DNA from 3 places in the Streptomyces sp. NPDC053541 genome. Region 2 is predicted to be linked to each of the others. Evidence: riboswitches for the same ligand, from Rfam matches in the RefSeq annotation. Region 2 holds a riboswitch; each other region holds the start of a gene.
What was found. Region 2 has a riboswitch for cyclic di-AMP ahead of ACIGW2_RS19245 (M23 family metallopeptidase). Riboswitches for the same ligand answer to the same signal wherever they lie in the genome.
Positions count from the first base shown of each region.

Region 1 (7,110 bases), on a different contig from region 2:
GTCATGGGCCTGGGCCGGCACCACCCCGTGGTCCGGCAGGCCCTGCACGACGTGCTCGACGCCCAGCTCGCCGACCTCACCCGCTTCGACTGCCAGCCGCTGCCCGGGCTGCTCGCCGAGCGGCTGCTCGCCCACAGCCCCCACCTCGACCGGGTCTTCTTCGGCAACAGCGGCACCGAGGCCGTCGAGACGGCCCTGAAGTTCGCCCGGTACGCCACCGGCCGGCCGAGGATCGTCTACTGCGCGCACGCCTTCCACGGCCTCACCACCGGCTCCCTCTCGGTCAACGGGGAGAAGGGCTTCCGGGACGGCTTCGCGCCGCTGCTGCCCGACACGGCGATCGGGCTCGGCGACCTCGACGCCCTGGAGCGGGAGCTGCGCCGGGGCGACGTCGCGGGCTTCGTCGTCGAGCCGATCCAGGGCAAGGGCGTGCACGAGGCCCCGCCGGGCTTCCTCAAGGCGGCCCAGGAGCTGCTGCACCGGCACGGCGCGCTCCTGATCGCCGACGAGGTGCAGACCGGCCTGGGCCGGACCGGCGACTTCTACGCGTACCAGCACGAGGACGGCGTCGAACCGGACCTGGTCTGCGTCGCCAAGGCGCTCTCCGGCGGCTACGTCCCGGTCGGCGCCACCCTCGGCAAGGACTGGATCTTCAAGAAGGTCTACTCCTCGATGGACCGGGTGCTCGTCCACTCGGCCAGCTTCGGCTCCAACGCGCAGGCCATGGCCGCCGGGCTCGCGGTGCTCTCGGTCATGGAGTCCGAGGACACCGTGGCCCACGTGCGCCGGGTCGGCGGGCTGCTCGCCGACCGGCTGCGCGCGCTCGTCCCGCGCTACGAGCTCCTGAAGGAGATCCGCGGCCGCGGGCTGATGATCGGCATCGAGTTCGGCCGCCCGAGCTCCCTCGGCCTGCGCAGCCGCTGGACCATGCTCCAGGCGGCCCGCAAGGGGCTCTTCGCCCAGATGGTCGTGGTGCCGCTGCTCCAGCGCCACCGGATCCTCACCCAGGTCTCCGGGGACCACCTGGAGGTGATCAAGCTCATCCCGCCGCTGGTCGTCGACGAGGCGGACGTCGAGCGCTTCGTGACCGCGTTCACGGCCGTGATGGACGAGGCCCACGCCGGCGGCGGACTGCTGTGGGACTTCGGGAAGACGCTGGTCAAGCAGGCGGTCGCGCAGCGCTGACCGGAATCAGCCGGTTTCCGCGCACGGGCTTTTGCCTCTGAGGCAAGAAAGTTGCCTCAGAGGCACGGGCCTGGCGCAATGGACGCATGGACCACGTCACCGACGTCCTCCCGGACGTCGCTCCGCAGCTGCGGGCCCTGCGCCGCAGGCGCGGGCTCACCCTGGAGGCGGCCGCCCAGCGGGCCGGGCTCTCGCCGGCCCACCTCTCCCGTCTGGAGACGGGGAACCGGCAGCCCTCGCTGCCGATGCTGCTCGCCCTCGCCCGTATCTACGGTACGACGGTCTCCGAGCTGCTCGGCGAGGCGCCGCCGGAGCGCGACCCGGTCGTGCGGGCCGGGCGCTCCGAACCGGTCGAGGCCGACGGCTGGGTCTACCGGCAGGCCGGCGGCGCGGGCCGCGCCATGCAGGCGCTGCGCGTCCACGTCCCGTACGCCACCAGCACCGACATCGTACGGGTCCATCCGGGCGAGGAGTGGATCCACGTCCTCGAGGGGCGGGTCAGGCTCGCGCTGGGCGAGACCGTGCACGTCCTCGATCCCGGGGACAGCGCGCACTTCGACTCGCTCACCCCGCACCGGATCGGCGCCGCGACCCCGTCGGGTGCCGAGCTGCTGTTCGTCCACACCCTGATGCAGAGTCCCGCCGCCGAGCTGTGCCTCGGTGACGGCACCCCGCATCGACGCTGAGGCCCAGAAAGGACCGACATGTCCGAGAAGTCCGTACCGGTCACCGGCGAGGAGCGCGGTGAGGGCAAGTTCCCCAAGGGGCTGGTGCTCCGGCTCTTCGCCTATCTGGTCGCCGGCCACGTCTTCGCCGCGTTCCTGTATCTCCTCTTCGCGATGGGGGCGAAGTAGCCCGTAGCGGGCTGATCGCCCCCGTCGGGCGGCGGTCTACGCCTCGGTGACCAGCCGCTCGCGCAGCCGCTCCCGGGTTGCGGGGGCGAGCCGCAGGCCCTCCGTCAGATAGACGTCGACCGAGCCCCAGGTCTGCTCGATCGTCTCGAAGGCGGCCCGCAGGTACTCCGCCCGCGCGTCGAAGAGCGGACCCAGTAGCTCCATCACCTCGGGCGCCATGGCGTCCGGGTCGGTGGAGCTGCGCTGGATCTTGTAGCGGCGGTGCGGGGCGCCGGACTTGAGGTAGTCCTCCTCGATCGCCTCGCGCTCCACGCCGACCGCGAGCAGCGAGACCGCGATCGCCAGGCCCGCGCGGTCCTTGCCGGCGGCGCAGTGCATCAGGGCGGGGACGCTGTCCTCGGCCATCGCGTGCAGCACCCGGCTGTGTTCCGGAGCCTTCTCGACCACCATCTTCCGATACGAAGCGGACATCCTGGCCGCCGCCTTGCCGTCGCCCAGCAGTTCACGCAGCTGCGCCAGGTCGCCCGTGCGCACCATGTGCCAGAACTCCTTGCCGTCGGCGGGGTCGCTCAGGGGTATGTTCACGTTCCGCACGCCGGGCAGCTCGACGTCCGGGCCCTCGATCCGCCGGTCGGCCTCGTTGCGGAAGTCGAAGACCGTGTGCAGCCCGAGTCCGGCCAGGAAGTGCGCGTCCTCGGTCGTGGCGTGCGCCAGGTGACCGCTGCGGAACAGGCGTCCGGGGCGCACGGACCGGCCGTCCACGGTCGGCAGACCGCCCACGTCGCGGAAGTTGCGTACGCCGGTGAGCTCGGGCTCGGTCGTCGCTTGCGTCACGGTTGCTCCTGCTCGTCGAGATCGGTTCCTCGGGCAATCATCATGGCTCCCGGCCCGTTCGGGCACCCCCTCGGGAGGGAATGGGTGATCTGCCCGAATTGAGCGATTGAGGATAAGGCGCCCTGGTTGCAGGGGAGATGGGAATCGGGGCGTGAGCAGCGTCATACACGTGACGGACCGTTGCTGATCGTCTTTTCCAAATTCCCCCCGGCAAAGGGAAATCGAGAGAACGGCATCAACGGAGGGTCACCGGAATTCCGGCTCGCATTCACCGTGTTCGAGATCGAATGGAACCGGCGGCTTGTTCCGCTCGTCCCCGCTCGTCTAGCGTCGCGCTCACTCCGGACGGACCGCCGAATCCTGCCGCCGCCCGGAATCCGCACTCACCCGTACACGGCAGGAGCGGGGGACCCAGGTACGTCGCCGTCCTCCCGAAGAGAAGGACGGCTCGGGGTGAAGCCGCGCGTCCGCGCGGCCGGACATCTCCAGTCCGAACCCGACAGCTCACCTCGCAGGCGACGGAGAGGACACCGCCATGCCCGCGAAGGGTAAGCACCGCCGTACCAAGGCCAACCCCATCACCCGCGGGTTCGTGGCCGCCGGCGCCGGAGGCGCCGTCGTCGCCCTCCCGCTGATCGGCGCCACCGGCGCGCACGCCGCCGAGCAGGCCGCCGCACCCGCCGCCCCGCGCCAGGCCGTCGCCGCCGCCGCGCCCGCCGCCGTCACCCCCGCCAAGGCCCCGGCCGCCAAGAGCACCACGTACACCGTCGTGCGCGGCGACTACCTGTCGAAGATCGCCACCGAGCACCGGCTCGCCGGCGGCTGGCAGAAGCTCTACCGCGACAACCGCCAGGTCGTCGGCGAGGACCCCTCGCTGATCCTGCCCGGCATGAAGCTCACCCTCGGCGCGAAGAACCCGGCCAAGGCCGCCCCCGCGCCCAAGGCCGCCGCACCGAAGGCCCCCGCGGCCAAGAGCGCGCCCAAGAGCACCGCCAAGAACGGCGACACCGCCCCGAGCCGCGCCTCGCGCGGCACCGAGCGCGCCGCCGCCCCGGCCGCCCCCGCCACCGCCCCGGCCGCGGCCCCGGCCGCCTCCTCCGGCTGGGTCGCCCCGGTCAGCGGCGGCATCGGCACCCCGTACCGCGCCTCCGGCTCCATGTGGTCCTCCGGCTACCACACCGGTGTCGATTTCATCGCCTCCACCGGCACCACCGTCCGCGCGGTCGGCCCCGGCACCGTCTACTCCGCCGGCTGGGGCGGCGCCTACGGCAACCAGGTCGTCATCCAGCACGCCGACGGCACCTTCTCGCAGTACGCCCACCTCTCCTCGCTGTCCGTCTCCGCCGGACAGACTGTGAGCGGCGGCCAGCAGATCGGCCTCTCCGGCGCCACCGGCAACGTCACCGGACCGCACCTGCACTTCGAGATGCGCACCGGGCCGGAGTACGGCTCCGACATCGACCCGCTGGCCGTCCTGCGCCAGCACGGCGTGGGCATCTGACACCACGTCACCCCGGCCCCGTCCGGACAGCACCCGGAGGCCCGGCACGCACGTGCCGGGCCTCCGGCGTATTCCGGCTTGGTGGAATCTTTATCGGTGGCATATGTCACCCGCCGTCAACCCCTCCTTACGGTCGCGTAGGTCACATCCCGAAGGGAAAGATGTGGTCCCGTGGCAGACGATTCGAGATCACCAGACAAGAACGCATTCGGGTCGTACGCGGCGATCGGTGACAGCTTCACCGAGGGCGTCGGAGACCCCGGGCCCGACGGGACGTACGTCGGCTGGGCGGACCGGTTCGCGGTCCTGCTCGCCGACCAACTGCCGGAGCACGACGAGTTCCGGTACGCCAATCTCGCCGTACGGGGGCGCCTGCTCGACCAGATCGTCGCGGAACAGGTCCCGCGGGCGAAGGAACTCGCCCCCGACCTCGTGACCTTCTGCGCCGGCGGCAACGACATCATCCGCCCCGGCACCGACCCCGACGACGTGGCCGAGCGCTTCGAGCGCGCGGTGGCCGACCTCACCTCCGCCGTCGGCACCGTCATGGTGACCACGGGCTTCGACACCCGCGACGTGACCCTGCTCAAGCACCTGCGCGGCAAGATCGCCACCTACAACGGGCACGTCCGGGCCATCGCCGACCGCTACGGCTGCCCCGTGCTCGACCTGTGGTCGCTGAGGTCCGTCCAGGACCGGCGCGCCTGGGACGAGGACCGGCTCCACCTCTCGCCCGAGGGCCACACCCGGGTCGCGCTGCGCGCCGCCCAGGTCCTCGGCATGCGGGTGCCGGCCGACCCGGAGCAGCCCTGGCCGCCGCAGCCGCCGCGCGGCACCCTGGAGGTCCGCAAGGACGACATCCACTGGGCCAAGGAGTACCTGGTGCCGTGGATCGGACGCCGGCTGCGCGGCGAGAGCTCCGGCGACCACGTCGAGGCCAAGCGCCCCGACCTGCTGCCGCTCTAGATCGACTTCCTCCGGATCGGGCCGGGCTTCCGGGCAAGCCCGGTCTTCCGGATCAGATCGGCAGCACCGGCAGCACCGGCAGCGGCGGCCGCCCGGGCGGGTTCGCCGGGACGCGTTCCAGGACGCCCCCGGCGAACACGTCGTACAACGGCAGCGTCTCCAGGTGCACGTAGCCGATGTGGCAGTCGCACACGGCCAGCGGACACGGCCGGGGCCGCAGCGCCGCCCGGTACGAACCGTCGTAGAGGTTGCCCAGCTCGGCCCGGACGAAGTGGCAGCGCCGCACCGTCCCGTCGCCGTCCACCGAGACCACCGACGCGCCGGTGCGGCAGGGCAGCCCCGCCGAGGCGTGCGGATGCCGGCTGTACGGGAAGAGCGGGTCGAGCGCCGTCCACTCGGCGGCCTCGGCGTCGGTGTACGTGTGCCCCTCCGCCGCGTTCACCCACAGGTACACCCGCTCCGGCAGCGCCGCGCGCAGCCGCCGCGCGTGCTCCCGGTGCTCGGGCAGCCCCACGATGCCCACGCTGAACCGCACCCCGCGCCCCGCCAGCTCCCGGCACTTGCCGAGGAAGCGCTCGTACGGCGTCTGGCCCGGGTGGTAGGTGCACCACAGCGCCACCGTGCCGAGGTCCGCCTCGGCGAGCCAGTCGGTGCGGCAGCTCAGATTGGTCTGGATCGCCACCCGCTCCACGTGCGGCAGCCGGGACAGCTCCACGAGCGTGCGCCGGTACCAGGACCGCACCAGGCCCTCGCCCCACGGCGTGAACAGGATCCGCAGCCGGTCCCCGGTCTGCCCGGCCGCCCAGCCGGCGAAGCGCTCCAGGGCCGCCCGGTCGGCCCGCAGCTGCTCCGGGCTGTCCCGCCGCTTGGCGAACGGGCAGTAGGGGCAGTCGTAGTCGCAGGAGGCGAGCGGCCCCCGGTAGAGCACGGTCAGGTCCATCGCCGCCGCCCCCTACTTCGCCTCGTACGCGGCCATGGCCGCCCGCACCGCCGGCGAGAACAGCTCCGGACCGAGCCCGTCGGAGTGCGCCAGGCCCTCCGGGGACAGCCGCAGCAGCCCCGCCGGGGCGTCCGCGTCCAGCCAGCCGCGCTCCTCGAAGCGGGCCAGCTCCGCCGGGAAGTCCGCGAACGGCGAGCCGCCGAACCGGGCCTCGTACTCCGCCAGCGGCATCCCCGCCGCCTGGAGCAGCGACTGGAGCAGATGCCGGCGGCGCGCCTCGCCGGCGTCGACCCGGCGGCCCACCTCGGCCCGGGAGAAGTCGGCCGCCCCGGTGTAGGCGTCGATGATGGAGCGGATCTCGCGCATCTCCACCGCGTAGTCGAAGGAGTAGTGCAGCCGCGAGGTGTACGAGCGGGCGCCGCAGCCCAGGCCGATCATGCCGTCCGTCTGGCAGGCGTGGTCGTCGGGACCGAGCGCCGGGGCGTCCGCGCGCCGGAACATGCGCATCGACACCTGCTCGTAGCCCCGCTCAAGGAGGTGGTCCCGGCCGTACCGGTAGAGCCGCAGCCGCCGCTCGTCCCACTCCCGCTCGCTCTCGGCCGGGCCCTTGCGGCCCAGGCCGGTGAGCGGCCGCACGTACAGCGGGTACAGATACAGCTCCTCCGGCCGCCAGGCGAGCGCGGCGTCGAGCGAGCGCCGCCAGGACGCCTCGGTCTGGCCGTCGATGCCGTAGATCAGGTCGATGTTGAGCACCGGGACGCCGGTGTCGCGGATCCGGCCGAGGGCCGCCTCGACCTCGGAGCGGCGCTGCGGGCGCACCGCCGCGCGCG
Region 1 is NZ_JBITXM010000010.1:359,512-366,621, forward strand. Features, by position in the region: gene ACIGW2_RS26370 (aspartate aminotransferase family protein) at 1-1,185, shown strand, start outside; gene ACIGW2_RS26375 (helix-turn-helix domain-containing protein) at 1,272-1,871, shown strand; gene ACIGW2_RS26380 (DUF6126 family protein) at 1,890-2,039, shown strand; gene ACIGW2_RS26385 (tyrosine-protein phosphatase) at 2,076-2,873, opposite strand; cyclic di-AMP (ydaO/yuaA leader) riboswitch at 3,248-3,404, shown strand; gene ACIGW2_RS26390 (peptidoglycan DD-metalloendopeptidase family protein) at 3,409-4,374, shown strand; gene ACIGW2_RS26395 (SGNH/GDSL hydrolase family protein) at 4,546-5,340, shown strand; gene ACIGW2_RS26400 (STM4011 family radical SAM protein) at 5,393-6,280, opposite strand; gene ACIGW2_RS26405 (STM4012 family radical SAM protein) at 6,293-7,110, opposite strand, start outside.
Region 1: it holds a riboswitch for cyclic di-AMP, as region 2 does, so the genes downstream of both, ACIGW2_RS26390 (peptidoglycan DD-metalloendopeptidase family protein) here and ACIGW2_RS19245 (M23 family metallopeptidase) in region 2, are expected to answer to the same signal.

Region 2 (7,110 bases):
CGAGCACCGGCTGGCCAACGGCCTGCGCGTGGTGCTCTCGGAGGACCACCTGACCCCGGTCGCCGCGGTCTGCCTCTGGTACGACGTCGGCTCCCGGCACGAGGTCAAGGGCCGTACCGGTCTCGCCCACCTCTTCGAGCACCTGATGTTCCAGGGATCGAAGCAGGTCCACGGCAACGGCCACTTCGAGCTGGTGCAGGGCGCGGGCGGTTCGCTCAACGGCACGACGAGCTTCGAGCGCACCAACTACTTCGAGACGATGCCGGCCCACCAGCTGGAGCTCGCGCTCTGGCTGGAGGCCGACCGGATGGGCTCGCTGCTCGCCGCCCTGGACGACGAGTCCATGGAGAACCAGCGGGACGTCGTCAAGAACGAGCGCCGCCAGCGCTACGACAACGTGCCCTACGGCACCGCGTTCGAGCGGCTCACCGCCCTCGCCTACCCGGACGGTCACCCGTACCACCACACCCCGATCGGCTCGATGGCCGACCTGGACGCGGCCACCCTGGAGGACGCGCGGAACTTCTTCCGCACGTACTACGCGCCGAACAACGCGGTCCTCTCGGTGGTCGGCGACATCGACCCCGAGCAGACCCTGGCCTGGGTGGAGAAGTACTTCGGCTCCATCCCCGCGCACGACGGCAAGCCCGAGCCGCGCGACGGCTCGCTGCCCGACGTGATCGGCGGGCAGCTGCGCGAGGTCGTCGAGGAGGAGGTGCCGGCCCGCGCGCTGATGGCCGCCTACCGGCTGCCGCACGACGGCACGCGCGAGTGCGACGCGGCCGACCTCGCCCTGACCGTCCTCGGCGGCGGCGAGTCCTCCCGGCTGCACAACCGGCTGGTCCGCCGCGACCGCACCGCCGTCGCCGCCGGCTTCGGCCTGCTGCGGCTGGCCGGCGCGCCCTCGCTCGGCTGGCTGGACGTCAAGACCTCCGGCGGCGTCGAGGTGCCGCGGATCGAGGAGGCCGTCGACGAGGAGCTGGCCCGGTTCGCCGCCGAGGGCCCGACGGCCGAGGAGATGGAGCGCGCCCAGGCCCAGCTGGAGCGCGAGTGGCTGGACCGGCTCGGCACCGTCGCGGGCCGCGCCGACGAACTCTGCCGTTACGCGGTGCTGTTCGGCGACCCGCAGCTGGCGCTGACCGCCGTCGACCGGGTCCTCGACGTGACCGCCGAGGAGGTCCGGGCGGTCGCCGCGGCCCGGCTGCGGCCCGACAACCGCGCGGTGCTCGTCTACGAGCCGGTGGGTGACGCGGCCGAGGAGGCCGACAGCGACGAGGAAGAGGGAGCGGACCAGTGAGCGACACCGCCGCGTCTTTGACCAGCATGACCTTCCACCCGCAGCCGCGGGCCGGCGAGGCGAAGCCCTGGGCCTTCCCGGCCCCCGAGCGCGGCGCGCTCGACAACGGGCTCACGGTGCTGCGCTGCCACCGCCCCGGCCAGCAGGTGGTGGCCGTCGAGATCTGCCTCGACGCGCCGCTGGACGCCGAGCCCGAGGGCCTCGACGGCGTCGCCACGATCATGGCCCGCGCCCTGTCCGAGGGCACCGACCGGCACACCGCCGAGGAGTTCGCGGCCGAGCTGGAGCGCTGCGGCGCCACCCTCGACGCGGCCGCCGACCACCCCGGCGTACGGGTCTCCCTGGAGGTCCCGGTCTCCCGGCTGCCCAAGGCGCTCGGCCTGCTCGCCGAGGCCCTGATCGCCCCGGCGTTCCTGGAGACCGAGGTCGAGCGCCTGGTGCGCAACCGCCTCGACGAGATCCCGCACGAGACGGCCAGCCCGGCCCGCCGGGCCGCCAAGCAGCTCTCCAAGGAGCTGTTCCCGGCCTCCTCGCGCATGTCCCGGCCGCGCCAGGGCACCGAGGAGACCGTGGCCGCGATCGACGCCGCCGCCGTCCGCGCCTTCTACGACGCGCACGTGCGCCCGGCCGCCGCCACCGCCGTCGTGGTCGGCGACCTCACCGGCGTCGACCTGGACCAGGTGCTCGCCGACACCCTGGGCGCCTGGAGCGGCGAGCCCGCCGCCCCGCGCCCGATGCCGCCGGTCACCGCCGACGACACCGGACGGGTCGTCATCGTGGACCGCCCGGGCGCCGTCCAGACGCAGCTGCTCATCGGCCGCGTCGGCGCCGACCGCCACGACAGCGTCTGGGCGGCCCAGGTGCTCGGCACGTACTGCCTGGGCGGCACCCTCACCTCCCGCCTGGACCGCGTGCTGCGCGAGGAGAAGGGATACACCTACGGCGTGCGGGCGTTCGGCCAGGTGCTGCGCTCGGACGGCGAGGGCAACGGCGCGTCGATGCTCGCCATCAGCGGCTCGGTCGACACGCCCAACACCGGCCCGGCCCTCGACGACCTGTGGAAGGTGCTGCGCACCCTCGCCGCCGAGGGGCTGACCGACGCGGAGCGCGACGTCGCCGTGCAGAACCTGGTCGGCGTGGCCCCGCTGAAGTACGAGACGGCCGCCTCCGTCGCCGGGACGCTCGCCGACCAGGTCGAGCAGCACCTCCCGGACGACTATCAGGCGCAGTTGTACGCGCGGCTGGCCGCGACCGGCACGGTGGAGGCGACCGCCGCGGTGGTCAACGCCTTCCCCGTGGACCGGCTCGTGACCGTGCTGGTGGGTGACGCGGCGCAGATCGCGGAGCCCGTGCGGGCCCTCGGCATCGGCGAAGTGAGCGTCGTCTCCGGCTGATTGAGACGCCGTCACGAGGGCCCCGGCGACCTGGTTCGTCGGGGTCCTCCCTTTTGTCCGTATTGCCAATGAGTGTGATCGAATGCCCTGTGGCATGTCTTACAAAAATGCGTGTCCGTTTGGTTATTGAAAGGTGATCGGCCTAGCGTCGATGCGGCTGTCCGGCCACTGCTCGACGCCGCACCCGCGGCAACGGACAGTCATCGCCGAGTCCCCACAAGGCGCGAGCCTGGGGAGCCGGGGACCCGCACGCAGTCCCTGGGGTGAATCGGACGCCTTCGCTCCGCGCGGAGGGGCCCGTAGGAGACCTTCCTGCTCCGAACCCGTCAGCTAACCCGGTAGGCGAGAGGGAAGGAAAGGACCAGCCACTTCATGGCGTTCACCCGTGCCACCGGGAAGCACCGTGCCCCGAGCCGGCTCGCTCGCCGCAGCGCCGGCATCGCCGGCGTCGCGACGCTCGCCACCACCGGTGTCATCGGCACCCTCGCCTCCCCGGCGCTCGCCGCCGACACGGAAGGCGCCTCCCCGGAGGACACCGGCCTCACCCAGGTCATCGTCGACGAGTCCCTCGCCGAGCGGGTCGACGCCCAGGCCGCCGCCCAGGAGAAGGCGGCCGCCGAGGAGGCCGCCCGCATCCGGGCCGCCGCCGAGGCCAAGCGCAAGGCCGAGGCCCGCGCCAAGGAGATCCGCGAGGCCAAGGAGCGCGCCGCCCGTGAGGCCGAGCGCAAGCGCCTCGCCTCCTTCCAGCTTCCCGTGGCCGGCTCGTACGTGAGCACCGGCTACAAGACCGGCGGCTCGCTCTGGTCCTCCGGCAGCCACTCCGGCGTCGACTTCCACGCCGCCTACGGCACCAAGGTCGTCTCCGTCGGCTCCGGCACCGTCGTCGAGGCCGGCTGGGGCGGCGCCTACGGCAACAACGTCGTGATCCGGATGAACGACGGCACGTACACCCAGTACGGGCACCTCTCCGCCATCACCGTCTCCGTCGGCGAGAAGGTCACCCCCGGCGAGCAGATCGGCATCTCCGGCTCCTCCGGCAACTCCACCGGCCCGCACCTCCACTTCGAGGCGCGCACCACCGCGGAGTACGGCTCCGACATCAACCCGATCAGCTACCTCCGCGCCCGCGGCGTCGACGTCTGACGGCCCGGACCGCCCCCGGGCGGCCGATCCCGTGAAAAGGCCCCGGCTCGAAACGAGCCGGGGCCTTTTTGCGTCCCTTTCCACCGGGCGCCGTCGGAATTTCCGGCGACCTGCAATAGAGTCGCCGGACAAGGCGGCGCTCGACGGGGTATCGCGCGGCGGAAAACGGAGGTCGGACATGCGCATTCCCGCGCAATCGGTATGCACGGCGATCCGGGACGACATCGTCTCCGGGGTGTACGCGCGGGGCGACCGGCTGACGGAGGAACAGTTGGCCCGCCGCTACGGGGTCTCCCGCGTCCCGGTCCGCGAGGCGCTGCGCACGCTGGAGTCCGAGGGCTTCGTGGTGAGCCGCCGGCACGCCGGCGCCCATGTCGCCGAGCCCGGCGAGCAGGAGGCCGCCGACCTGCTCGACATGCGCTCCCTGCTGGAGCCGCTGGGTGCCGCCCGGGCCGCCCAGCGGCGCACCGAGGCGCACCTCAAGGTGCTGCGCGGCCTGGTCAGGCTGGGGCAGGAGCGGTCCAGGGCCGGACGCGGCGCGGACCTGGCGGCGCTCGGCGGCTGGTTCCACGAGACCCTGGCCCAGGCCTCCGGCAGCCCGCCGCTCACCGCGCTGCTCACCCAGCTGCGGCACAAGATCGCCTGGATGTACGCGGTCGAGCCGGCCGAGCGGCCCGCCGAGACCTGGGCCGAGCACGGGGCGATCGTGGACGCGGTGGCCCGCCGGGACGCCGAACGGGCCCGGGCGCTGACCGCGCTGCACGTGGAGCGGGCCCTGCCGCGGCACCGCCTGAAACGGCCGGACCGGGCGCGCGTGAGGGTTTCGCAACATCCCGTACACAGTGCGGGACCGGGGAATTAACACGGGCGCCGTATACAAAGGGGCGGGAATTCGCATCCCTTTTCCGTGCTGCCCGGAAACGGATAAACCGCGCGCGCCCCGGGGTGCGGGCATTCCGGCGAGTGCGCCGAAATTTCCCCACCGCATTTCGCGCGGCCCCTCGTCCCGGAAAGGCGACGGCCGCGTCCGCCGGGGAAGCCGGGGACACGGCCGTGCGCGCGGTCCGTCGTCGGGGAGGGAACGGACGGAGGAGGACGGGAGACGCGCGGGTCAGACCGTCTCGGGGAGCTCGTCCAGGCCCTCGGCCACCAGCCGGGCGAGACGGTCGAGCGCGGCCTCGGCGCCGTCGGCGTCCGAGGCGAGCACGATCTCCTCGCCGCCCTGGGCGCCCAGGCCGAGCACCGCGAGCATGGAGGCGGCGTTGACCGGGTTGCCGTCGGCCTTGGCGATCGTCACGGGGACGCCGGAGGCCGTGGCGGCACGGACGAAGATGGAGGCGGGGCGGGCGTGCAGGCCCTCGGCCCACCCGACGTTGACGCGGCGCTCAGCCATGGTGGTAGCCCTTCAACTTTCAGCGGGTTGTCTAGACCAGTCTCTCACGGGTGGCGGCGTGCTCCCGTACCGACCTTCGGCCCCGGCCGGACGGCCGTTCGGCGTTCCCTACCTTGCCCGGCGCACCAGGCCCGCGCGACCCGTGCCACCGCCCGGTTCCGGTCTTAGGCTGACCCCATGCAGAGCGGGTCGGAGCAGTCGGGGCAGCCGGAGCACGCGTATCCGGACCACTGGGAAGCGGACGTGGTCCTCCGGGACGGCGGCACCGCGCGGATCAGGCCCATCACCACCGACGACGCCGACCGGCTGGTCAGCTTCTACGAGCAGGTCTCCGACGAGTCGAAGTACTACCGCTTCTTCGCGCCCTACCCCCGCCTGTCCGCCAAGGACGTGCACCGCTTCACCCACCACGACTTCGTCGACCGGGTCGGCCTCGCCGCGACCGTCGGCGGCGAGTTCATCGCCACCGTGCGCTACGACCGCATCAACGAGCACGGACGCCCCGCCTCCGCCCCGGCCGACGAGGCCGAGGTCGCCTTCCTCGTCCAGGACGCCCACCAGGGCCGGGGCGTCGCCTCCGCGCTGCTCGAACACATCGCGGCCGTCGCCCGCGAGCGCGGCATCCGGCGCTTCGCCGCCGAGGTGCTGCCCGCCAACAGCAAGATGATCAAGGTCTTCACGGACGCCGGCTACACCCAGAAGCGCAGCTTCGAGGACGGCGCCGTCCGCCTCCACCTCGACCTGGAGCCCACCGACCGCTCCCTCGCCGTCCAGCGCGCCCGCGAGCAGCGCGCCGAGGCACGCTCCGTCCAGCGGCTCCTCGCCCCCGGCTCGGTCGCCGTCATCGGCGTCGGCCGCGCCCCCGGCGGCGTCGGCCGCACCGTGCTGCGCAACCTCCTGGACGCCGGCTACACCGGGCGCGTCCACGCGGTCAACGCCGCCCTCGACGAGGGACCGCACCGGCTGGAGGGCGTCCCCGCGGTCCGCTCCGTCGCCGCCATCGGCGCCCCCGTCGACCTCGCCGTGATCGCCGTCCCCGCCGAACGCGTCCCCGAGGCCGTCGCCGACTGCGGCGAGCACGGGGTGCGCGGACTCGTGGTGCTCTCCGCCGGCTACGCCGAGAGCGGCCCCGAGGGCCGGGAGCGCCAGCGGGCCCTGGTCCGCCAGGCCCGCTCGTACGGCATGCGGGTCATCGGGCCCAACGCCTTCGGAATCATCAATACGGCCGAATCCGTCCGGCTGAACGCCTCCCTCGCCCCCCAGATGCCGGCCGCCGGCCGGATCGGGCTCTTCACCCAGTCCGGCGCCATCGGCATCGCCCTGCTCGCCGGACTGCACCGGCGCGGCGCGGGCCTGTCCTCCTTCCTCTCCGCCGGCAACCGCGCGGACCTCTCCGGCAACGACCTCCTCCAGCACTGGTACGACGACCCGGCCACCGACGTCGTCCTCCTCTACCTGGAGTCCATCGGCAACCCCCGGAAGTTCACCCGGCTCGCCCGCCGCACCGCCGCCGTCAAGCCGGTCGTGGTGGTCAAGGGCGCCCGGCACAGCGGCAGCGCCCCGCCCGGCCACCGGGTCCCCGTCACCCGCATCCCGCACGCCACCGTCTCCGCGCTGCTGCGGCAGGCCGGCGTCATCCGGGTCGACACCGTCACCGAACTCGTCGACGCCGGGCTGCTCCTCGCCGAGCAGCCGCTGCCCGCCGGGCCCCGGGTCGCCATCCTCGGCAACTCCGAGTCCCTCGGCCTGCTCGCCTACGACGCCTGCCTCACCGAGGGCCTGCGACCGCTGAGGCCCCGGGACCTCACCACCGGCGCCACCCCGGCCGACTTCCGGGCCGCGCTCACCGAGGCGCTCGGCTCCGAGGCCTGCGACGCGGTCGT
Region 2 is NZ_JBITXM010000007.1:118,759-125,868, forward strand. Features, by position in the region: gene ACIGW2_RS19235 (M16 family metallopeptidase) at 1-1,297, shown strand, start outside; gene ACIGW2_RS19240 (M16 family metallopeptidase) at 1,324-2,691, shown strand; cyclic di-AMP (ydaO/yuaA leader) riboswitch at 2,886-3,051, shown strand; gene ACIGW2_RS19245 (M23 family metallopeptidase) at 3,064-3,834, shown strand; gene ACIGW2_RS19250 (GntR family transcriptional regulator) at 4,013-4,696, shown strand; gene ACIGW2_RS19255 (HPr family phosphocarrier protein) at 4,946-5,227, opposite strand; gene ACIGW2_RS19260 (GNAT family N-acetyltransferase) at 5,405-7,110, shown strand, end outside.

Region 3 (7,110 bases), on a different contig from region 2:
CTCGTCGAGGAGCGCGACCTGCGCCGCACCGCCCCGGGCGTCCGGGCCCAGGCCGTCCTGAAGGACGGCACCCTGGTCGACGACTTCCTGATCCGCGAGTCCACCCGCACCGTGCACGTGCTCAACGCGCCCTCCCCGGCCGCGACCGCCTCGCTGCCGATCGGCCGCGAGGTCGCGGGCCGCGCCCTGGCCCTGCTGTAGGGGCGGCCGCCCCCGCCCGCCGGGCCCGTGCCCCCCGCCGGAGGCCCGCCCCGCCCCGTAGAATCGGGGCATTGTGTCTGAGCAGCCTGAGAACATCCCGCACACCGCCCCCGCCGAAGAGCCCGCTCCTGCCGAGGAGCCCGCTCCCGCGGCGGAGCGCGCCTCCGACGAAGCGCGCGTCTCCGACGAGGAGCGCGCCGGGCAGCGCGTCGCGCTGCGCGGCAGCCAGAGGTTCGCGCCCGGCGAGGGCCCCCTGCCGGACCCGGCGGGCTCGCACTACGAGCGGCGGATCCGCAGCTTCCAGCCGCGCCGCAGCCGCGTCACCACCGGCCAGGCCGAGGCCATGCTGAAGCGCTGGCCCGACTGGGGCCTCGACATCGACGGCAAGCGGGTGCTCGACCTGGACGAGATGTTCGGCGGGCTGCCGGTCGTCCTGGAGATCGGCTTCGGCATGGGCGAGGCCACCGCGCAGATGGCCGCCGCCGACCCCGGCACCGGCATCCTCGCCGTGGACGTCCACACCCCCGGCCAGGGCAATCTGCTCGGCCTCGCCGACCGCAACGGCCTCACCAACGTCCGGGTCGCCAACGGCGACGCGATCATCCTGCTGCGCGAGATGCTGCCGCCGGAGTCCCTCGCCGGCTGCCGGGTCTACTTCCCGGACCCGTGGCCGAAGAAGCGCCACCACAAGCGGCGCCTGATCCAGCCGGAGTTCCTCACGCTGCTCGCGCCCCGGATGGCGAAGGGCGCGCTGCTGCACTGCGCCACGGACTGGGAGCCGTACGCGGAGCAGATGCTGGAGGTGCTGAACGCGCACCCCGACTTCGAGAACAGCCAGGCCGACGGCGGCTACGCGCCCCGGCCCGGTTTCCGGCCGCTGACCCGCTTCGAGGGCCAGGGCCTGGACAAGGGACACGTGGTCCACGACCTGCTGTTCCACCGCCGCTAGCCGCGGCGCGAGCGGTCCGCGTTCCGGACCTGGCCCGGGCCTGACCGGGGCCGGGTCCGGGCCGGGGAGGGCCGAGCGGCGAGTTTTCCACAGGCTGGAAGAACCCCCTCGCCGCTGTCGGTGCCGCTGGTTAGGGTCGTTGCGTGTCCTCGAATCGCATCGCCGGACCTGCCACCGGACCCGCCTCGGGCCCGGTCGCCGCACCCGGCACCGTCCCCGCGCAGGCGGGCGCCCCCGGCCGGGCGTTCGTCCCGGCGCCCGCTCCCGTGCCCGAACTCGAGAGCGAGCAGCCGGACTTCGCCGCCGTGCCGGAGCGGTCCAAGTGGCGCTACAAGCCCCGCAGGGTCTGGCGCAGCCGGCTGGTCCGGGCGATCGCCCTGATCACCGTGCTCGCGCTGTGCGCGCTGGTGATCCTGGCGATCGTGCGCCGGGAGACCGGCACCGAGGGCTTCCTCGTGGGCCTCGGCCTCGCCGTGCTGCCGGTGCCGCTGCTCGTCTTCGCCTTCCGCTGGCTCGACCGCGTCGAGCCGGCCCCGTGGAAGAACCTGCTGTTCGCGCTCGCCTGGGGCGCCTTCGCCTCCACGCTGGTGGCGATCTTCGCGAACTCCTTCGCCGTGGAGTGGATCAGCAGCGCCACCGCCGACCCCGGCTCCGCGGAGTCGCTGGGCGCGACCGCCGTCGCCCCGGTCGTGGAGGAGACCGCCAAGGGCGCGGCGGTGCTGCTGCTCTTCCTCTTCCGCCGCCGGGACTTCACCGGCCCGGTCGACGGGCTGGTCTACGCGGGCTTCACCGCGACCGGCTTCGCCTTCACGGAGAACATCCTCTACCTGGGCAACGCCTTCGGCGAGGACCAGACCCTCGGCTCCGGCGGCCTCGGCACCACGGTGGCCACGTTCTTCGCGCGGGTCATCATGTCCCCGTTCGCGCACCCGCTCTTCACCTCGCTCACCGGACTCGGCCTCGGCTTCGCCGCGCTGCTGCCGGCGGGCGCCCGCTTCCGCCGCACCCGGCTGTGGCTGCTGCCACTGGCCGGCCTGCTCCTCGCGATGGGCCTGCACGCCCTGTGGAACGGCTCGGCGACCTTCCACCCGCTGGCCTTCGTCCTGGTCTACGGCATGTTCATGGTGCCGGTCTTCGCCCTGCTCACCTGGCTCGCGATATGGAGCCGGCAGAAGGAGCTGCGGACGATATCCGGCGAGCTCCCGGCCTACGCGACGGCCGGCTGGCTCGCCCTCGACGAACCGCTCGCGCTCTCCTCGATGCGGGCCCGCTCGATGGCCCGCGGCTACGCGGCCCGCACCTTCGGCAAGCCGGGCGCACGGGCCGTCGGCGAGTACGAGGCCTTCGCCACCACCCTGGCCTTCCTGCGGCACCGGGCCCGCCGCGGACTGGCCCCGCAGGACTTCACCGCCCGCGAGCAGGAGCTGCTGCACCACCTGTGGCAGCGCCGCCAGGTGGCCTCCCCGGCCCTGACCTACGCGGCCCGGGCGACCGGCCGGGTCTGGGCGCCGCCGCAGTACCTGGACTACGGCGGCTACAACCCGTACCGGAGCTAGCCGGACCGCAGCCGCGGCCGACGGACCGCAGGCGGGCAGACCGCATACGGCTGACGGGCAGACGGGCAGACGGCGGACCGCCCACCGCACCGGCCGCACCGGCCGCGCGAGCCGCGCGGCCCCGGGACCCCCGCCCCCGGCTCCGGCCCCGCTCAGGCCTCGGAGGCCTCAGATGCCTCGGAGGCCTCGGTCAGGGTGGCCAGCTCGGCCTCGGTGAGCTCCAGGTCGGCGACCGCGACGAGGGCCGGGAGCTGCTCGACCGTACGGGCCGAGGCGATCGGCGCGGCGACGGTGGGGCGGGAGGCGAGCCAGGCGAGGGCGACGGTGGCGGGCTCGGCGCCGCGCGCCTCGGCGACCGCGTCCAGGGCGGCGAGCACCCGCTGCCCGCGCTCGGTCTCGGCGAGCGCGGCGGCCCGCGGGGCGCGGACGCTGTCGACGACCTTGCCGGGGCGGTACTTGCCGGTGAGGAAGCCGGACGCCAGGCCGTAGTACGGCACGGCCGCGAGGCCGCCCTGCCGGGCGACGTCGAGCAGCGGGCCCTCGTAGGTCTCGCGGGAGACCAGGTTGTAGTGCGGCTGGAGGGCGACGTAGCGGGCGAGGCCCTCGGCCTCGGCGAAGTCGAGCGAGGCCCGCAGCCGCTCGGGGGAGATGTTGGAGGCGGCGACGGCACGCACCTTGCCGTCCTTCACCAGCTGGTCCAGGGCGGTGACGATCTCCTCCACCGGCACCGACTCGTCGTCGAAGTGCGTGTAGTAGAGGTCGATGTGGTCGGTGCCGAGCCGGCGCAGCGACTCCTCGGCGGCGGCCTTGATGGTCGCGGCGCTCAGGCCCTTGAAGTCCGGGTGGGCGCCGACCTTGGTGGCGACGAGGATGTCCGAGCGGTTGCCCCGGGAGGCCAGCCAGCGGCCGATCACCGTCTCGGACTCGCCGCCCCGGTTGCCCTCGGCCCAGGCCGAGTAGACGTCGGCGGTGTCGACGAAGTTGCCGCCGGCGGCGACGTAGGCGTCGAGCACGGCGAAGGACTGCGCTTCGTCGGCGCTCCAGCCGAAGACGTTGCCACCGAGGGCGAGCGGGAAGACATGCAGGTCGGAGGTGCCGAGACGGCGGAGTGAAGTCATGAAGAGATCAACTCCGCCCGCCGGTCACGCTATTCCGGACCGACCCCGCACAGGCACCACGCACCGCGCGCCCAGCGCACCGCGCGCCACCCACTCAGCGGCGGCGCCACCCACTCAGCACCGGCGCCCCGGACCCGCGCCCTAGACGGACAGGCCCTTGGAGCGCAGCCAGGCGGCCGGGTCGATGCCGTCGCCGGACGGGGTGTGCACCTCGAGGTGGAGGTGGGGGCCGGTGACGTTGCCGGTGGCGCCGACGCGGCCGATGGTCTCGCCGGTGCCGACGGACTGGCCGACGCCGACGGTCATGGAGGAGAGGTGGCAGTACCAGACCTCGGTGCCGTCCGCCATCTCCAGGACGATCCGGTAGCCGTAGGCGCCGGACCAGCCGGCCGACTTCACGGTGGCGCCGTGGACGGCCTTGACCGGGGTGCCGGTGGGGGCGGCGAAGTCCAGTCCGGTGTGGTAGCCGGAGGACCACATGGAGCCGGCCTCGCCGTAGGTGGAGGTGATCGTGTACGAGGTGGTCGGCAGCGCGTAGCTGGCGGCGAGCTGGGCCAGGCGCTCGGCCTCGGCCTTCGCCGCGGCCTCCTCCTCGGCCTTGCGCTTCGCCTCGGCGGCCGCCTTCTCCGCCGCGTCCGCCTTGGCCTGGGCCTCGGCCGCCGCCTTCTCGGCCGCGAGCTTCTCCGCGGCCTCCTTCTCGGCGGCGTCGGCGACGGCCTGCTGCTGCTCGGCCTGCTGGAGGATCCGGGCGCGCAGCGCCTCGCCCGCGTCGGCGGTCGTCCGCGTCCCGGTCGCCGCGTTGCCGGCGCTCTGCGGGGCGGCGTCGGGGGTGGTGTAGGTCAGCGCGGTGAGCGGCTGGGCGGCGTTGCCCGCGGCCTCGGAGCCGGAGTCCTCGTGGTCGTCGGAGGCGCCGATGAGCTCGCCGACGCCGGGCAGGTCCGCGGCGTCGGGCAGGTCGACGTCCGGCAGGGCTATCGAGACCGGGGGCTTCTGCTGCGCGGTGGCCAGACCGCCGGCGCCGACGGCGGCGATGACGCCGACGCCGAGGACGGTGGAGGAACGCGCGAAGTTGGAGCGCTGCTTGACGACACGGTGGCGTCCGCCGGAGCGGTTCTGCGCGCGCAGGGAGTCCTCGGTGGGGTTCCACTCCTCCGTGCCCCCGTCCAGGGCGCCCGGCGCAGCGGCGGCGTCGTAGGAGGCGAAGGGGGTTTGCGGAGCAGGGGTGTTGGACGCCACGGAGGCGCTCTCCTTTCCTTCCTTCTCGCCTACCGGGTTAGCTGACGGGTTCGGAGCAGGAAGGTCTCCTACGGGCGTGCCGCACGGGTGCGGTGGGGCCCGATTCACCCCAAGTGGTGGTTCCCCGGTTCCCTTGCGGGATTCGGCGCACGCGCACGGTGCCGTCTCTTGCGACGGCTGTGACGACCGCGCTGCGTTATCGAACGTTAATAGACACGGCCCTCCGATTCCAAGCCGTTCCCCTTGATCATTAGCTGAATTGGGAGGGAATCGCCCGAGTTGAACGCCCTTCAGAAACACAGGCGTTCACAGAAGGAATCTGACGTTGAGTCAATTGTTATCGGAGGGAGACCCTTCGACTACGGCCTGTCATCGGTGCCACGAGCGTCCTGCCCGGCACCACTGTCACCGCCGCGCACCGCTCCCACTCCCGTCCCCGCTCCCACTCCCGGTCCCGCCCCGGGTCCCGGTCCCTGTCCCGCCCCGGGCGCCACTGTCCCCCGGCACCACCGGCATGGTGCGTCGCCGCTCCGGCTGCCCCGCCGCCGGGCGGGCCACCGCGAGCAGCGCCATGTCGTCCGTCGTCGCCCCGCCCGTGTGCCGCCGCACATCGGCCACCAGCGCGTCGAGCAACTCCTCCGGCCCCGGGAAGAGGCGCCCCGCGAGCCGCCCCTTCGGGTCGTAGAACTCGCCCGCCGCGTCCCGCGCCTCCGACAGCCCGTCCGTGTAGAAGAGCAGCGTCGCCCCCGGCGGATACGGCGACACGTCCACCCGGTCCGGCCAGACCGCCAACTCCCCCATGCCCAGCGGCAGTGCCGCCTCGCTCGGCAGCAGGGGCTCGACGCCGCCGTCCGCGTGCAGCAGCAGCGGCTCCGGATGCCCGCGGTTGACCACCCGGACCACCCGGTCACCGCCCGGGATCTCGGCCAGCACCGCCGTCGTGAACCCCTCGAAGGCGTCCAGCCCGGTCCGCCGCGTGCCTTCCCGGGCCAGCGCCCGCTCCAGCCGCTCGGCCACCTCCTCCAGGGTGGCCTCCTGTTCGGCCGCCTCCCGGAAGGCGCCGATGACCACCGCCACCGCCTCGACCGCGTCGAGCCCCTTGCCCCGCACGTCGCCGACCACCAGCCGTACCCCGAAGGGCGTGTCCTGGACCGCGAACAGGTCGCCGCCGATGAACGCGTCGGCCTGCGCCGCCTCGTACCGCGCCGCGATCTGCAGCCCGCCGATCCGCTCGGCCGGCGCCGGCAGCACCGCCCGCTGCGCCGTCTCGGCGATCACCCGGGCCGAGGCCAGCCGCTCCCCGCTGCGCCGCACCACCCGGCTGACCAGCACCGCCAGCGCCGAGACCGTGGCGACCGTCAGGGACTCCGTGAGGGCCGGGATCGTGTCGGCCGTCGCGTTGTAGTTGTGCAGCCCGACGCACGCCAGGACCGCCGCGATCCCGGTCAGCAGCGTCGTCAGGGTCGAGAAGAAGGGAGCGGCGATCAGCGGCGCCGCCGCGTACATGGGGGCGGCGGTGAACGCGGGCGGGGTCATCAGGTCGTAGACCACCCCGCCGACGATCACCAGCGGCGGCAGCGCCCGCAGGAAGCGCCGGGCACCGCGGTACGGCCCGGGGTCGGCGCCCGCAGGCCCGCCCCGCGCCCCACCCGGCGCTCCCGCTGCTCGCGCCACCTGTGCTCTCCCTGGATGCGCCCGGCCGCGGACACCACCGCGACCACCCCAGGGTGCCGTCAGCCCGTGCGGGTCGGCGACTCCTCCTCGGCCGACTGGCGTACGGCGGGGCGCTCCGCGAGCCGCCCGCCGCGCGCCAGGGCCGCCATCGCCGCCGCGCAGCCGAGCCCGACCGCGCACAGCACCAGCCACGGCACCGCCGACCAGCCGGTCGCGTCCAGCAGCACGCCCGTTCCGAGATTCCCGAGCGTGATGCCGATCCCGCAGACGGTGTTGTAGAGCCCGTAGTGGGTGGCCACCCAGCGCCCCCGGGACAGCGCCACCACGGTGTCCATCTCGTACGGGTAGAGCACGGCGTTCGCCACGGCGAGCACCG
Region 3 is NZ_JBITXM010000004.1:669,133-676,242, reverse strand. Features, by position in the region: gene lhgO (L-2-hydroxyglutarate oxidase) at 1-201, shown strand, start outside; gene trmB (tRNA (guanosine(46)-N7)-methyltransferase TrmB) at 275-1,150, shown strand; gene ACIGW2_RS13735 (PrsW family intramembrane metalloprotease) at 1,417-2,706, shown strand; gene ACIGW2_RS13730 (aldo/keto reductase) at 2,859-3,824, opposite strand; gene ACIGW2_RS13725 (M23 family metallopeptidase) at 3,966-5,060, opposite strand; cyclic di-AMP (ydaO/yuaA leader) riboswitch at 5,072-5,218, opposite strand; gene ACIGW2_RS13720 (PP2C family protein-serine/threonine phosphatase) at 5,466-6,734, opposite strand; gene ACIGW2_RS13715 (MFS transporter) at 6,794-7,110, opposite strand, start outside.
Region 3: it holds a riboswitch for cyclic di-AMP, as region 2 does, so the genes downstream of both, ACIGW2_RS13725 (M23 family metallopeptidase) here and ACIGW2_RS19245 (M23 family metallopeptidase) in region 2, are expected to answer to the same signal.